Regions from separate parts of the Marinomonas dokdonensis genome, predicted to be linked through region 1. Evidence: predicted binding sites of a transcription regulator. Region 1 holds the regulator's gene; each other region holds the start of a gene.
What was found. Region 1 encodes sigma-54, which starts transcription at its own class of promoters, with help from an activator protein. Its sites were predicted from a motif close to TGGCACNNNNNTTGCTNT; they were not measured.
Positions count from the first base shown of each region.

Region 2: a site for sigma-54 is predicted at 2,120-2,137, ahead of ACUM5Y_RS07310 (putative urea ABC transporter substrate-binding protein). Genes of this name have one in related genera too.
Region 3: a site for sigma-54 is predicted at 1,961-1,978, ahead of ACUM5Y_RS06155 (ANTAR domain-containing response regulator). Genes of this name have one in related genera too.
Region 4: a site for sigma-54 is predicted at 1,553-1,570, ahead of glnK (P-II family nitrogen regulator). Genes of this name have one in related genera too.

Region 1 covers NZ_JBRAND010000004.1:52,140-55,265, reverse strand. Annotated here, with positions in the region: gene lptB (LPS export ABC transporter ATP-binding protein) at 1-443, shown strand, start outside; gene ACUM5Y_RS11005 (RNA polymerase factor sigma-54) at 520-2,004, shown strand; gene ACUM5Y_RS11000 (PTS sugar transporter subunit IIA) at 2,024-2,473, shown strand; gene ACUM5Y_RS10995 (HPr family phosphocarrier protein) at 2,483-2,752, shown strand; gene mgtE (magnesium transporter) at 2,757-3,126, shown strand, end outside.
Region 2 covers NZ_JBRAND010000002.1:592,965-596,090, reverse strand. Annotated here, with positions in the region: gene ACUM5Y_RS07315 (ABC transporter permease) at 1-792, opposite strand, end outside; gene ACUM5Y_RS07310 (putative urea ABC transporter substrate-binding protein) at 848-1,900, opposite strand; guanidine-I (ykkC/yxkD leader) riboswitch at 1,963-2,068, opposite strand; gene ACUM5Y_RS07305 (HNH endonuclease) at 2,387-3,126, opposite strand, start outside.
Region 3 covers NZ_JBRAND010000002.1:358,019-361,144, reverse strand. Annotated here, with positions in the region: gene ACUM5Y_RS06160 (CmpA/NrtA family ABC transporter substrate-binding protein) at 134-1,318, opposite strand; gene ACUM5Y_RS06155 (ANTAR domain-containing response regulator) at 1,311-1,925, opposite strand; gene ACUM5Y_RS06150 (response regulator transcription factor) at 2,120-2,761, opposite strand; gene ACUM5Y_RS06145 (HlyD family type I secretion periplasmic adaptor subunit) at 2,866-3,126, opposite strand, start outside.
Region 4 covers NZ_JBRAND010000003.1:502,036-505,161, reverse strand. Annotated here, with positions in the region: gene ACUM5Y_RS10170 (YifB family Mg chelatase-like AAA ATPase) at 1-823, opposite strand, end outside; gene ACUM5Y_RS10165 (accessory factor UbiK family protein) at 878-1,111, opposite strand; gene glnK (P-II family nitrogen regulator) at 1,638-1,976, shown strand; gene amtB (ammonium transporter AmtB) at 2,016-3,126, shown strand, end outside.

The DNA.
Region 1 (3,126 bases):
TAGAAGACAATATTTCCGCTATTTTGGAGACTCGCAAGGAGCTAAACAAAGCTCAGCAAGCAGAAAAGCTTGAAAGTTTGCTTGAAGAGTTTCATGTTACTCACATTCGCAAGAACCTCGGCATGGCCCTTTCCGGTGGCGAAAGACGCCGCGTAGAAATTGCTCGCGCTCTGGCAATGAATCCAAAGTTCATTTTATTAGATGAACCTTTCGCGGGTGTAGACCCGATTTCGGTGGGCGACATCAAGCTCATCATCAAGCATCTGCAAGACAGTGGCATAGGTGTTTTAATCACCGACCATAACGTACGAGAAACCCTAGACATCTGTGATAAAGCCTACATAGTCGGCAATGGTCATATCATTGCTTCTGGCGACGCGGAAACCGTTATCAATAATGAACAGGTGAAAAAGGTATATCTAGGCGACGATTTCCGCCTATAACCCCCTTATCATTATTGTTCAAAGAGAGTAGTATGCATAACTCGTTCCAATTCACCTATTTAGAAAGAGTTGCTTTATGAAGCAGTCTTTACAGCTTAAAATCGGTCAACAACTGACCATGACACCTCAGTTACAACAAGCCATACGCCTGTTGCAACTCTCTACTTTAGATTTGAAGCAAGAGATCCATGAATTTCTTGAATCCAATCCCCTGCTTGAAATTGACGACGATGAAAGCCCTATCGTCCAAACTACAACAAGCAGCGAAGAAAAAACGGATAAAAAAACCGAATCAGAAAACCCTGTTATCGAAGCTGAAGAAGCTCGCATTGAATCTGAATGGACGGATAGCATTCCTGAAGAGCTGTCTATTGATAGTAATTGGGATGACACCTATCAGAACTCGGCATCAATAGGCGAACAGAGTGGCTACGAAGGTGGCGACACAGATTTTGAAAGCCGCAATGCTCCTGATGAAAGCATTCAAGACCATCTCATTTGGCAGCTTAATCTAACCCACATGTCTGACCGGGACATTGAAATCGCTTACGCCATTATTGAATGTGTTAAATCTGATGGTTATCTGAGCATTACACCGGACGACATTTGGCAATCTCTAAGCCAAGAGCTTGAGGACCTAGAGTTTGATGAAGTCATTGCCGTGCAGCACAGACTTCAGCGCTTTGATCCGGTTGGTGTGTGTTCAATTGATTTAAGAGACTGTTTATTAGTACAACTGGAAGCTTTCCAGAATCACCCTCTTTATAAAAATACTCACAATCTAATTGATAATTACTTACCTCTATTAGGCAACCGCGACTTTACGCAGTTAATCCGTAAAACCAAGCTCAAGGAAGCCGCTTTAAAAGAGGTCATTGATTTAATTCAACAGCTTAATCCAAGACCTGGCTCTGTTATTGATCATGGCGATACCGATTATGTTATTCCTGATGTTTCGGTGAAAAAGGTGAATGATGTTTGGCAAGTGGAGCTCAATAACGACGCCCTGCCACCCGTCAAAATCAATGAAACTTATTCAGCCATGGCGAGCACAGCCGTCAACACGGAAGATGCCACCTACATTAAGACCTCTTTGCAAGAAGCAAAATGGTTCATAAAAAGTTTACAAAGCCGTAATGAAACTTTGTTAAAAGTAGCCAGCTGTATTGTAAACCGCCAAATTGACTTTTTTGAGCTTGGCGAAGAAGCCATGAAACCTATGGTATTGCATGATGTTGCAGAAGAAGTCGGCATGCATGAATCAACCATTTCCCGTGTGACAACGCAGAAATACATGCACACGCCAAAAGGTATTTTTGAGCTTAAATACTTTTTCTCCAGCCATGTAAATACAGCCTCAGGTGGTGAGTGCTCTTCAACCGCCATCCGAGCCATGATCAAGAAATTGGTGGCGGAAGAGCCACCTAAGAAACCACTGAGTGACAATAAGCTGGCGACAACGCTAGCGGACCAAGGCATTCAAGTAGCGCGAAGGACTGTCGCCAAATACCGAGAGGCGATGAACATCCCTCCTTCCAATGAACGAAAACGACTGATTTAAGACGGATGTGACCTTTATCATGCCATTGAAATCACTACTAAAAACTGAGTTGTGTTTTGCCAAACAAGACATAGTGAGTAAAAAAAGAGTTTTAGAGAACCTAGCCAGCATTGTTTCGGACCGCTTACACTGTGAAAACAGCGCTGTTTACGATGCTCTTTTAGGGCGTGAAAAACTAGGCAGTACAGGGGTTGGTAACGGTATCGCCATTCCTCATTGTCGTCTTGAGTCAGCTAACCATACGGCAGTTGTCGTCTTGTCCCTCAACGAAGCGATTGATTTTGACTCCATCGATAGAAAGCCTGTGGATTTGATTTTTGCCTTAATTGTACCGCCACATGAATGTGACCAGCATTTATCAACGCTGGCGAAAATTGCCGAAATGGCGCAATCTTCAGAAACCCTAGACAAACTTAGAGCGGCGAAGACTGACGAAGAATTGTTCAACACGTTCCACTCTTTATTATAAGGAACAGCCATGCTTGAAGAGACAGTTACCATTATAAATAAGTTAGGCTTGCATGCTCGTGCCGCCGGCAAGCTTATTGAAACAACGTCTAGATTTTCATGCGACATCACGATTGAAAAAGATGGCCGCAATGTAGACGGCAAAAGCATTATGGCCATGATGATGCTAGCGGCCAGTAAGGGCACTCAGATCAAGATTAAGACCAACGGTGAAGACGAAGCTGAAGCCTTAAAAAGCGTTATTGAATTAATCAATAATCGTTTTGACGAAGACGAGTAGACTCATGTCTGAGCAATCCATGTTAACTCATCTGCAAACGGTTTCGGACTCTCTTGAGTCCGGTGCCACCATGCAAATACGTTACCTTCTGAACGGGGCCCTACCCGCACAGGACGTTGCTCGCCTTTTAGAATCCTCCCCACCAAAAGAACGTAAACTCCTATGGGAGCTTATCGATTCCGAAAACGAAGGTGACGTCCTTCAATACCTAAGCGAAGACATAGGTGTCCAATTCCTAAAAGAGATGGATACAGAGCGCTTAGTGGCTGTCTCTGAACACTTTGAAAGTGATGACCTCGCCGATTTACTCCAACATCTACCAGAGACAGTTGTAAAAGAAGTTTTGGCCTCTATGACGGCCCAAGACAGAACTC
Region 2 (3,126 bases), on a different contig from region 1:
AAAGAGCTTTTGATTTAACTTACCCAATAGGTAATCCACCAAAAAAGCGAGGCAAGTAATCCAAGCCACATAGGGCAAGATAACGTCCATGGCTAAATAACGGCGTACCAGAAAGATTCGATAACCCAGACCATCCGTTGAAGCGATCGCTTCAGCGGCGATCAAAAACAACCAGCCAGCGCCTAACGACAAGCGCACCGCATCAATCAGTTTTGGCATAATCTGCGGCAAGATAACGCGAATAAGAATTTGGCTGGTATTGGCTCCCAAGGTTTGTGCTTTTACTAATTGCTCACTGGGAATTTCTTGCGTACGGCGCTGAATGTCACGAGCAATGAAAGGCGCAATGCCGATGGCGATTAAGGCGATTTTTGACACTTCACCTAGGCCCACTACGATAAACAAGATAGGTAATAGCGCCAAAGGTGGTACCAATGAAATCACGGTTAGCAAAGGCGAAAAAGCAGCAGATATAAAGGGCAAGGACCCAGTCAAGACACCAACTAATAGCCCGATACTACCAGCGATAAGGACCCCAAAAGCTAACCGTGACAAACTGCTTAGAGTGTCTTGCCAAAATAAGTATTCCCCTGTTCGACGGCTTGGCTCGAATGCCATGCGCATCATGGATTCACCCATGTGGCTAAAGGATGGTAGTAATTTATCACTCGGGTTAATCGCTAAACGGGCATCAGAGCCTATCATGTAAACCAAGATCAATAAGGCGAAAGGTAATAGGCCAAGCAAGATAGTATTACTTCTATTTGGCTTATAGTTTATGAATTTTTTCATAATGACACTCCAGATAGTGGCCTTCGTGTCAGAAGGCCACGATTAAGCTATAAGGTTATAGAGTGCCGTCAGCCGCCATTTGCATGTAGCTTGGATCAAAGCGGAATTTAATATTGCTGGTATTACCGTAAACACCGGCTGGCATTTCGATACCGATCGCACCTGCATCAGGTGCACCGTCTCCTAATAAGCCATGCTCAAACGAGAACTCAGCAACATTCTTCATAGTGGTTAACAAGTCTTGGCTATTAGTAAGATCTAGCGCGGATTTTGGAGTGTAGAACATATTAGTGCTGGCCAGCTGAGCATCGTAACCTGCTAGGTCAGTTTCAGACGCTTCTGCCATTGCCGTGCGTGCATCAATACCAGCCTGGTCATCACCATCCATCAAGCCCATGATTTCATACCAAGCACCAACAAGAGCTTTACCCAATTTTGGGTTAGCATTTAAAGTGTCAGTATTGACCACGAGAAGGTCGATGATTTCGCCTGGAATTTGTGAAGAGTCGAATACACTGTGGCTATTCGGCATTGCCAGAATTTCACTGACTAGAGGGTTCCATGTGACAACTGAGCTAACATCATCCGTGCCATAGATAGACACCATGTCTGCATCAGATGTATTAATAACTTTCACATCGGCTTCACTTAAACCCACGCTGTTTAGAGCACGGGCAAGCAAATAATGAGAGACACTAAGTTCAACGAGATTAACGTCTTGCCCTTCAATATCAGCCAGCTTGTCTGTGCCCTTTAAGATAACGGCGTCATTACCGTTAGAAAAGTCACCAACAATAAGTGCGGTGCTATCCACGCCACCCGCGGCAGGAATCGTCAGTGCATCCATGTTAGTCATGGTACATGCATCAAACTGGCCTGCGGTATATTGGTTAATGGATTCAACGTAATCGTTAATTTGCACAACATTAATATCAATCTCGTATTTATCGCCCCATCTTTTAACGATGCCTTCTTGATCGGCATACGCCCAAGGCATCCAGCCCACATATATAGACCAGCAAATATCGAAGCTATCCCTTGCTGACGCATTGAAGGACATAAGCAGAGAAAACAGCAGAACGGTTACTTTTCTAGGAAATTTTTTCATGGAAGCTACCTTTTCAGTTTGTTTAATTACACATGGAGTACCCTTGGCAAAATCGCCATGCGGTCTCCCGGGCTTTTATCCCGCCGTGTAACCTCAAACTTCAAGGTCGAAAGCTCTCGGACCAGACACCAAATAATCTATTTGATCGGAACCCTAGCTTTCTATTGGTAAACTAGATTGTGATGTTCGACTTGACAAGGGTACGAACACAACAAGATATTAGCAGAGTTCGTGCCAAAATAATAAAATCCATATATTTCAATCGATTAACAAAAACAAAACCTAAAAATCATAAATTTAAATTATATTTAATATAAATTGTTCGCACCATTTCTGTTCCTCTTGCACCAAGTTGCGACAAGAAAATTACATAATTTAAACTCGACAAGCGTAACTAGCGACAAAAAAAATTTAGGGATTAGAGCGAAAGAATAGTTTGGGATACTAAAAAAGTAGGTACTAGGCTAACCGAAATTCGCCTTTCCGTTACCACAAATTCGAAGTACTGCTGCTGGCAATTTGATAAGCCCAATCCGAAACAGCAAGTGACTTTTCGACATCACATTCGACATATCGAGAAAGCTCTTCAGAGATCACCTTGGCGTGCTGACCTAGATTACTCTCTTCCCATTTGTATTTGTGTGGGTAGCTGGCAAGGTAATCTCGCTTGCTGTTATTACAAGCCCGATCAGCCAGTACAAAGTTATGGCCTAGGTCAAAGGCATATTTCGCAAAAGGAATGAAATGATCCACTTCAGCATCGTGCTTGAGTTTTTTGCCACAGTAGAAACATGTGTTTTGCTGCAGCTCTTGCAGTAATGATTTTGCGTAACCTAGTGCTTTACGGTCTTGCCCAAATAAAAACTCGGGCAAATTTGCTTGAGCCCCCACCAATTGCTGATTGTGCTTAAAAGAGCTTATTTTATCGATCCATGCAGCACGTGCCAGATAGGTAATGAGGTGATAGAACTCCCGAAAGTAACCCGCTATCCCCGCATTTAGTTGAATATGCTTTTGCCCTTTATCATGAGGATATAAAAAGCACTCTTCTTTTTTCGCGAGGATTTGCAAACGCCATAGGGGGCCATTTTTGAGGGCTGTTTTGGCAACACTGTGAACCGATTTGTAATAAGGGCTTTTGTATAACTGGTTAATATTGTAAATGCCCGTTTGCTGGACTTTTTGCACGGCGGCAATTATGGCGATTTGCTTTTGTGAGTCATTGT
Region 3 (3,126 bases), on a different contig from region 1:
ATAAAAGCATTATATGTGCCAAAAAATATAAGTTCATGTTTTATAATGACTTTATCCAAAAAACAAATGCAAAGTACTTTTTCAGAGCACGGAATCGCCCTATAAGATGGCGACCTGTGCACGATTATGCACCCTAAAAGACAAAACCTTTTAAAATTCCCTGTTCATGCAAAGACACCTCACCTTTTGCCACCAGATCAAGCCACTCATTCTCTTGCTCTTTGCTTAAAAGAGGGACTTGAGGCTCAGGAATGGGCAAACCTAACGCTTCAAAATACAAATCCTGACGGTACACTTGATTAACAAATTCATTCAGTGAGGACATATTGCCTAGTTGCTGCCAGCGATACATCTGCCCCATAATCCACAAAGCATAATTAGGTAAAGGTCGGTTAATATCATTGCCCGAAAAACGCTGGTAGGCTTCCATCGGCCAGTCAAACTGACCTTTTGGCTTAACACTATCAAAACCGTAAACCAGTTGCTCTACGGTACAGTTAAGGTATTCGGAGCGACTTAAGATATTTAGAAGCTCTGTCTGGTTCGCCCCATCATCGACCCAAGCACAAGCAGCGTTCAACGCCCGTATCATAGCTAGGTGCTGTTGCGGGTGGCTGTCTACCCATTTAGAGTTCACCCCAAAAACTTTCTCTGGCGTGCTGCCCCAAATTTCATAGCCCGTTACCAGCATATGACCGACGCCCTGCTCCACCGCTAAACTGTTCCATGGCTCGCCAACACAATAACCATCAATCTCACCCTGCTTCAGGTAGTCGATCATCTGTGTTGGAGAACAAACAATGATCTGTACATCGCGATCCGAATCAATGCCCGCACTGTGCAGCCAATCACGTAACTGATAATTATGAGAAGAGTAAGGGTAAACCATGGCAAATCTAAGAGGGGCTTTGTCTGTACCCCGTGCAGTTATATATTGCTTAAGAGCTTGCCCATTACGAATTTCATTAGGATCAGCGGCGATTTCTGCCAAGCTTTCGTATAGATGGTTACCTATGGTTATGCCATTACCATTATGACTTACGATAAAGCTGGTCTGAATGGGGGATTTTACCGTACCCGCTCCAAGGCTTGCTGCAATGGGCAGTGAGGCCAGCATGTGAGCACCATCCAACAAGTTGAACGCCACTTTATCGCGAATACTTGCCCAAGAAGCCTCTTTGGATAGCACCACATCCAGCCCTTCTTGCTCGTAGAAACCTTTTTCTTTGGCGATCACAAAAGGCGCGCAATCAATTAGCGGTATAAAACCTATGCGGACTTGAGAGTCAGCATTCTGATCTTTTTCATCATTAAACATTTTTACTGTCCCCTCCCATCAACTCCATGACCGAAATAATGTTACGAGCGACATCCGTCATTCGTTGACTGCGGTCCATTGCCAGCTTTCTTAAGGCTTGGTAGGCCGCAGGCTCGTCACAGCCTTGATGTTTCATAATCAACCCCTTAGCTTTCTCAATGAGTTTGCGATCCTCTAACTGGCTTTTTACGGATTCAAGCTCAGATCTCAACGCTTGGAATTCTCTAAAGCGAGCAATTGCAACCTGCAACAGGGCTTTCACACTGCCACTTTGCACACCATCAACCACATAAGCACTAACCCCTGCTCGAATGGCGGCTTCAACATGGCGTGAGTCATCTTCTTCAGCAAACATTACGATTGGACGAGGGTTGTCTTTGGTGAGGCGCGACATATTTTCCAACATGTCGCGATCAGGGGACTCGATGTCAATGATCACCATATCGGGTTGGGACTCATTAACAGCTTGAGTAAGGTTTCGCGCCGAAGACAGACGCTTAATTACACGATAACCGTTATCGCGCATGGCCTGTTCGACTATCGCAGCTCTGGCGGGTTCATTATCCACCAGCATTACGGTCAATTCATTTTCTGCCTGTACAGACATACTACATTCTCTTAAAGCAAAATATCATCAAGAGAAATGCAACAAATGCGCCACAAACAAGCAATTTTTTAAAACAGAGGAATAAAGATAAAGACAATAATATCAATGGGTTATCTATCTCTTCTAAATAACCCATTCATTAAGGGAGAAAATTGCCCTGAAGCAGAGCAAGAACAAAACCAACAAACACCAGATTAGTGCACCTTATGAGACTTTTGCACCAACATGGCTAGAGATAATCTGTCTTTGGCCGAAGTTTTCTTAAAGATAGCCGTTAAATGCGCTTTAACTGTCCGTTCTGTGACATTCATATTATTAGCCACTTCTTTATTCGACAAACCTTGAGCAACCAAGTGAGCAACTTTATTTTCACGCTCAGAAAGGTCGTCCAGCTCAACATCACGCACTTCGGTTTCAAGCACAGCAGCCGTTTGTTTAATCAAATTTTCAATAAACGCCTTGCCACCCCAAATCTCCCCTGAGTCAACCACGCTTAAAACTAACTCAAGCTGCTGACGACCAATGAACGGCTGACATTGACCATTAATGCCCACAGACAATAATCTTAATGCTGCCGCTTGACTGGCTTTATTAGGAAAAACAATCACCTTATTCTCAGGGTACTGGCTGTGTAAAGTTACCACCTGCTCAACCTGCTCCGAAAAATTCTCATCTTCCAGATAGATGAAACAGTATGCAAAATCTTCTGCTGCATTTTTTAACAATTGGTAGGTTTCAGATAGGTTTTTTGCACGTACTAATGTTAAATCAGAACGTGTTACTTGATTCCAATGATTCCATACCGCTTCATTTGTATTCCAACACAAAATTTTCAAAATCAATACGCCTATATCAAGCTTTTAATAACAGTTTACCTAGAGCACTTTGCTTCAGTGTTAACATTTGTTACAAATCGACACAACATTTTTATTTTTGTAAATTATCGCTCACGTAATGCGTTCTGCTTTGCTTTCAAAATTGGCTTTAACAAGTAATCCAATAATGTTTTCTTACCCGTGATAACGTCAACGCTTGCTTGCATCCCTGGAATGATTGGCAACGGCGCCTCTTGAGTTCCTAAGTAGTTTTTATCAGTTCTAACACGGATAAGATAGAAGCTATTCCCTTCTTCATCGATAATGGTATCGGCACTGATGTTTTCGACGTTTGCTTGTAAGCCACCAAAAATAGCGAAGTCATA
Region 4 (3,126 bases), on a different contig from region 1:
AACAAGAATGATGAGGTGATCGAAATGGCCGCTCGGACCAATGCCAATCGAAGCCCATTTTACGGCCAGCAACCGATTGAACTGAGGCAACGGCCAAGGCTTCTTGTTCCGTCATTTTGGGCATAATACTGGGCAATCGAGAAGCCAACATTGTCTTGCCTGTTCCAGCAGGCCCAACAAACAAAAGGTTGTGACCACCCGCTGCCGCGACTTCCAATGCTCGACGAGCCTGATATTGGCCTTTCACGTCCTGCATGTCTTTGTGAAGCGCCCCCTCTAAGACATCATTGCTAGACTCGCACATAGGCAGATTGGCTTGTTTTAATAAATGGGCGGTCACTTGGGTCAAGTGGGAAGCGTGAAGCGCATCACTGTCTACCAGTGCGGCTTCTCTTTGATTACCACTGGGTAAAATTAATTGTCGTCTAGATTGATGGCTGGCAATGGCCGAAGGCAGTAGCCCCGACACACCACGAATATCCCCAGATAAAGCCAGCTCACCAATAAACTCGAAGGCTCTTAGGTTAATATCACCCAGCTGACCTGAGGCCGCTAAAATACTGATCGCAATAGCAAGGTCGTAGCGGCCACCTTCTTTGGGAAGGTCTGCAGGGGCAAGGTTTATCGTGACCCGCTGGGTAGGAAATTCGAAATGACTATTAATGATGGCGCTGCGCACGCGATCTTTCGATTCTCGTACCGCAGCTTCAGGCAACCCCACTATGTTTAGTGCTGGAAGGCCATTTGAAATGTGGGTTTCTACTGTAACAAGCGGGGCAACAACACCCACTCTTGCTCGACTATATAAGATCGCTAAGCCCATGATCACTCCTTGATCAGAGAGATAAAGACCTTAGTATAGTCAGCCTAACAGGATTTATTTATCCAATTCACTCAAACGTGCTTCAAGCGCTACTAGACGCTCACGGTACTTTTTCAACATGGCTGCCTGCACTTCAAACTCTTCGCGGGTAACCAAATCCATTTTTGATAAGGTGTTTTGCGCCACTTGATGCAATTGCGCTTGTATCTCTTCTTTAGGCAATTTACCCAAGGTATCAGCCGCTTGCTCCAACCCCGTGCCGAGCTGTTTAATAAATTGATCTATCATCTGGCATAGCTCCCCAACTTTATCTTTTAAAAAGGCAGCTTATTGAAGCTGCCTAACCTTTTCTCACGCTAGTATAAGAGCCTAAATCCTTGCTGTCTCGGGGAATATTCTATCAGTGGTTTTTCCGCTGCACTAAATAGGACCTCAAGACTGAACAAGAATTTTCCATCGCATCAAAAATGTGCAAAAAAACATTTCACTTAAGCCCCTAAAGACTAACTCACCCACCATAGAGCACAATAAAAAAGTCAATTAAGGATAAAAAATACCAATATTAATCAATTACTTACATATTAACATTACAAAAAATTGACAGTATCGCTCCAAATGAGTGCGCAATATTAGCCATTCACCCCAAGATGCCGCACTAAATAAAGACAATCGCACTATTTATTCATTCGTCCCACAGCAAACACGCAGAATGCCTAGTGTTCAAAGATATGGCACGCATATTGAATAAAGGATTCTACCTGCAATACATAAGACATAACGAAAACTAGACTGACTTTAACAGGAGACAGTGGGTATGAAACTTATAACAGCCATCATCAAGCCATTTAAACTCGATGATGTTCGAGAAGCACTTTCTGAGATCGGTGTACAAGGTATTACCGTTACGGAAGTTAAAGGTTTCGGACGTCAGAAAGGCCACACAGAACTATACCGCGGTGCGGAATACGTTGTGGATTTCTTACCTAAAGTAAAAATCGAACTAGCCATTGCAGACGACATGAGCGATCAAGTGGTTGAGGCTATTACTAGTGCCGCAAACACAGGCAAAATTGGCGACGGTAAAATCTTTATCGTTAACCTTGAACAGGCGGTTCGTATTCGTACCGGCGAAACAGGTGTAGAAGCCGTTTAATAACGACTCGAATCTTACAAGCCTTTAGGGGGGCAAAACATGCAAGATCAAATTTTTCACTTACAATATGCCATGGACACATTCTACTTCCTAGTATGTGGCGCACTGGTTATGTGGATGGCAGCCGGCTTCGCAATGCTAGAAGCAGGTCTTGTTCGTTCTAAGAACACAACTGAAATCCTAACGAAAAACGTCGCTTTGTTCGCGATTTCCTGCATCATGTACCTAGTATGTGGTTACTCAATTATGTACGGCGGCACTTGGTTCCTAACAGGTATTCAAGATGTTGACGTTGCTTCTACTCTAGGTGATTTCGCTGGCCGTGAAGACGGTTTCGAAGGCGGATCTATCTACTCTGGCGCTTCTGACTTCTTCTTCCAAGTAGTATTCGTTGCGACAGCTATGTCTATCGTATCTGGTGCTGTTGCTGAGCGTATGAAGCTTTGGGCTTTCCTAGCATTCGCTGTTGTAATGACTGGTGTTATCTACCCACTAGAAGGTTCTTGGACTTGGGGTGGCGCGGATGTATTCGGTATGTTCAACCTAGGCGACCTTGGTTTCTCTGACTTCGCAGGTTCTGGTATCGTTCACATGGCCGGTGCTGCTGCAGCCCTTGCTGGTGTACTTGTACTAGGCGCTCGTAAAGGCAAATACGGTCCTAACGGTGAAGTACGTGCGATTCCTGGTGCTAACCTACCACTTGCTACACTAGGTACATTCATCCTTTGGATGGGCTGGTTCGGCTTTAACGGTGGTTCTGTATTGAAACTTGGCGATATCGCTAACGCGAACTCTGTTGCTATGGTTTTCCTAAACACTAACGCTGCGGCAGCAGGTGGTGCAATTGCAGCACTTATCCTAGCACGCATCTTGTTTGGTAAAGCTGACTTAACAATGCTGTTGAACGGTGCACTTGCTGGTCTTGTTGCTATCACAGCTGAGCCTTCTACTCCGACTGCACTAGGTGCAACACTAATCGGTGCTGTAGGTGGTCTAATCGTAGTTATCTCTATCTTGACTCTTGATAAACTGAAAATCGATGATCCAGTGGGCGCTATCTCTGTTCACGGTGTTGTTGGTCTTTGGGGTCTTCTAGCAGTTCCTCTAACAAACGATGGTGCTTCTTTCTCTGGCCAAATCGCCGGTGCAA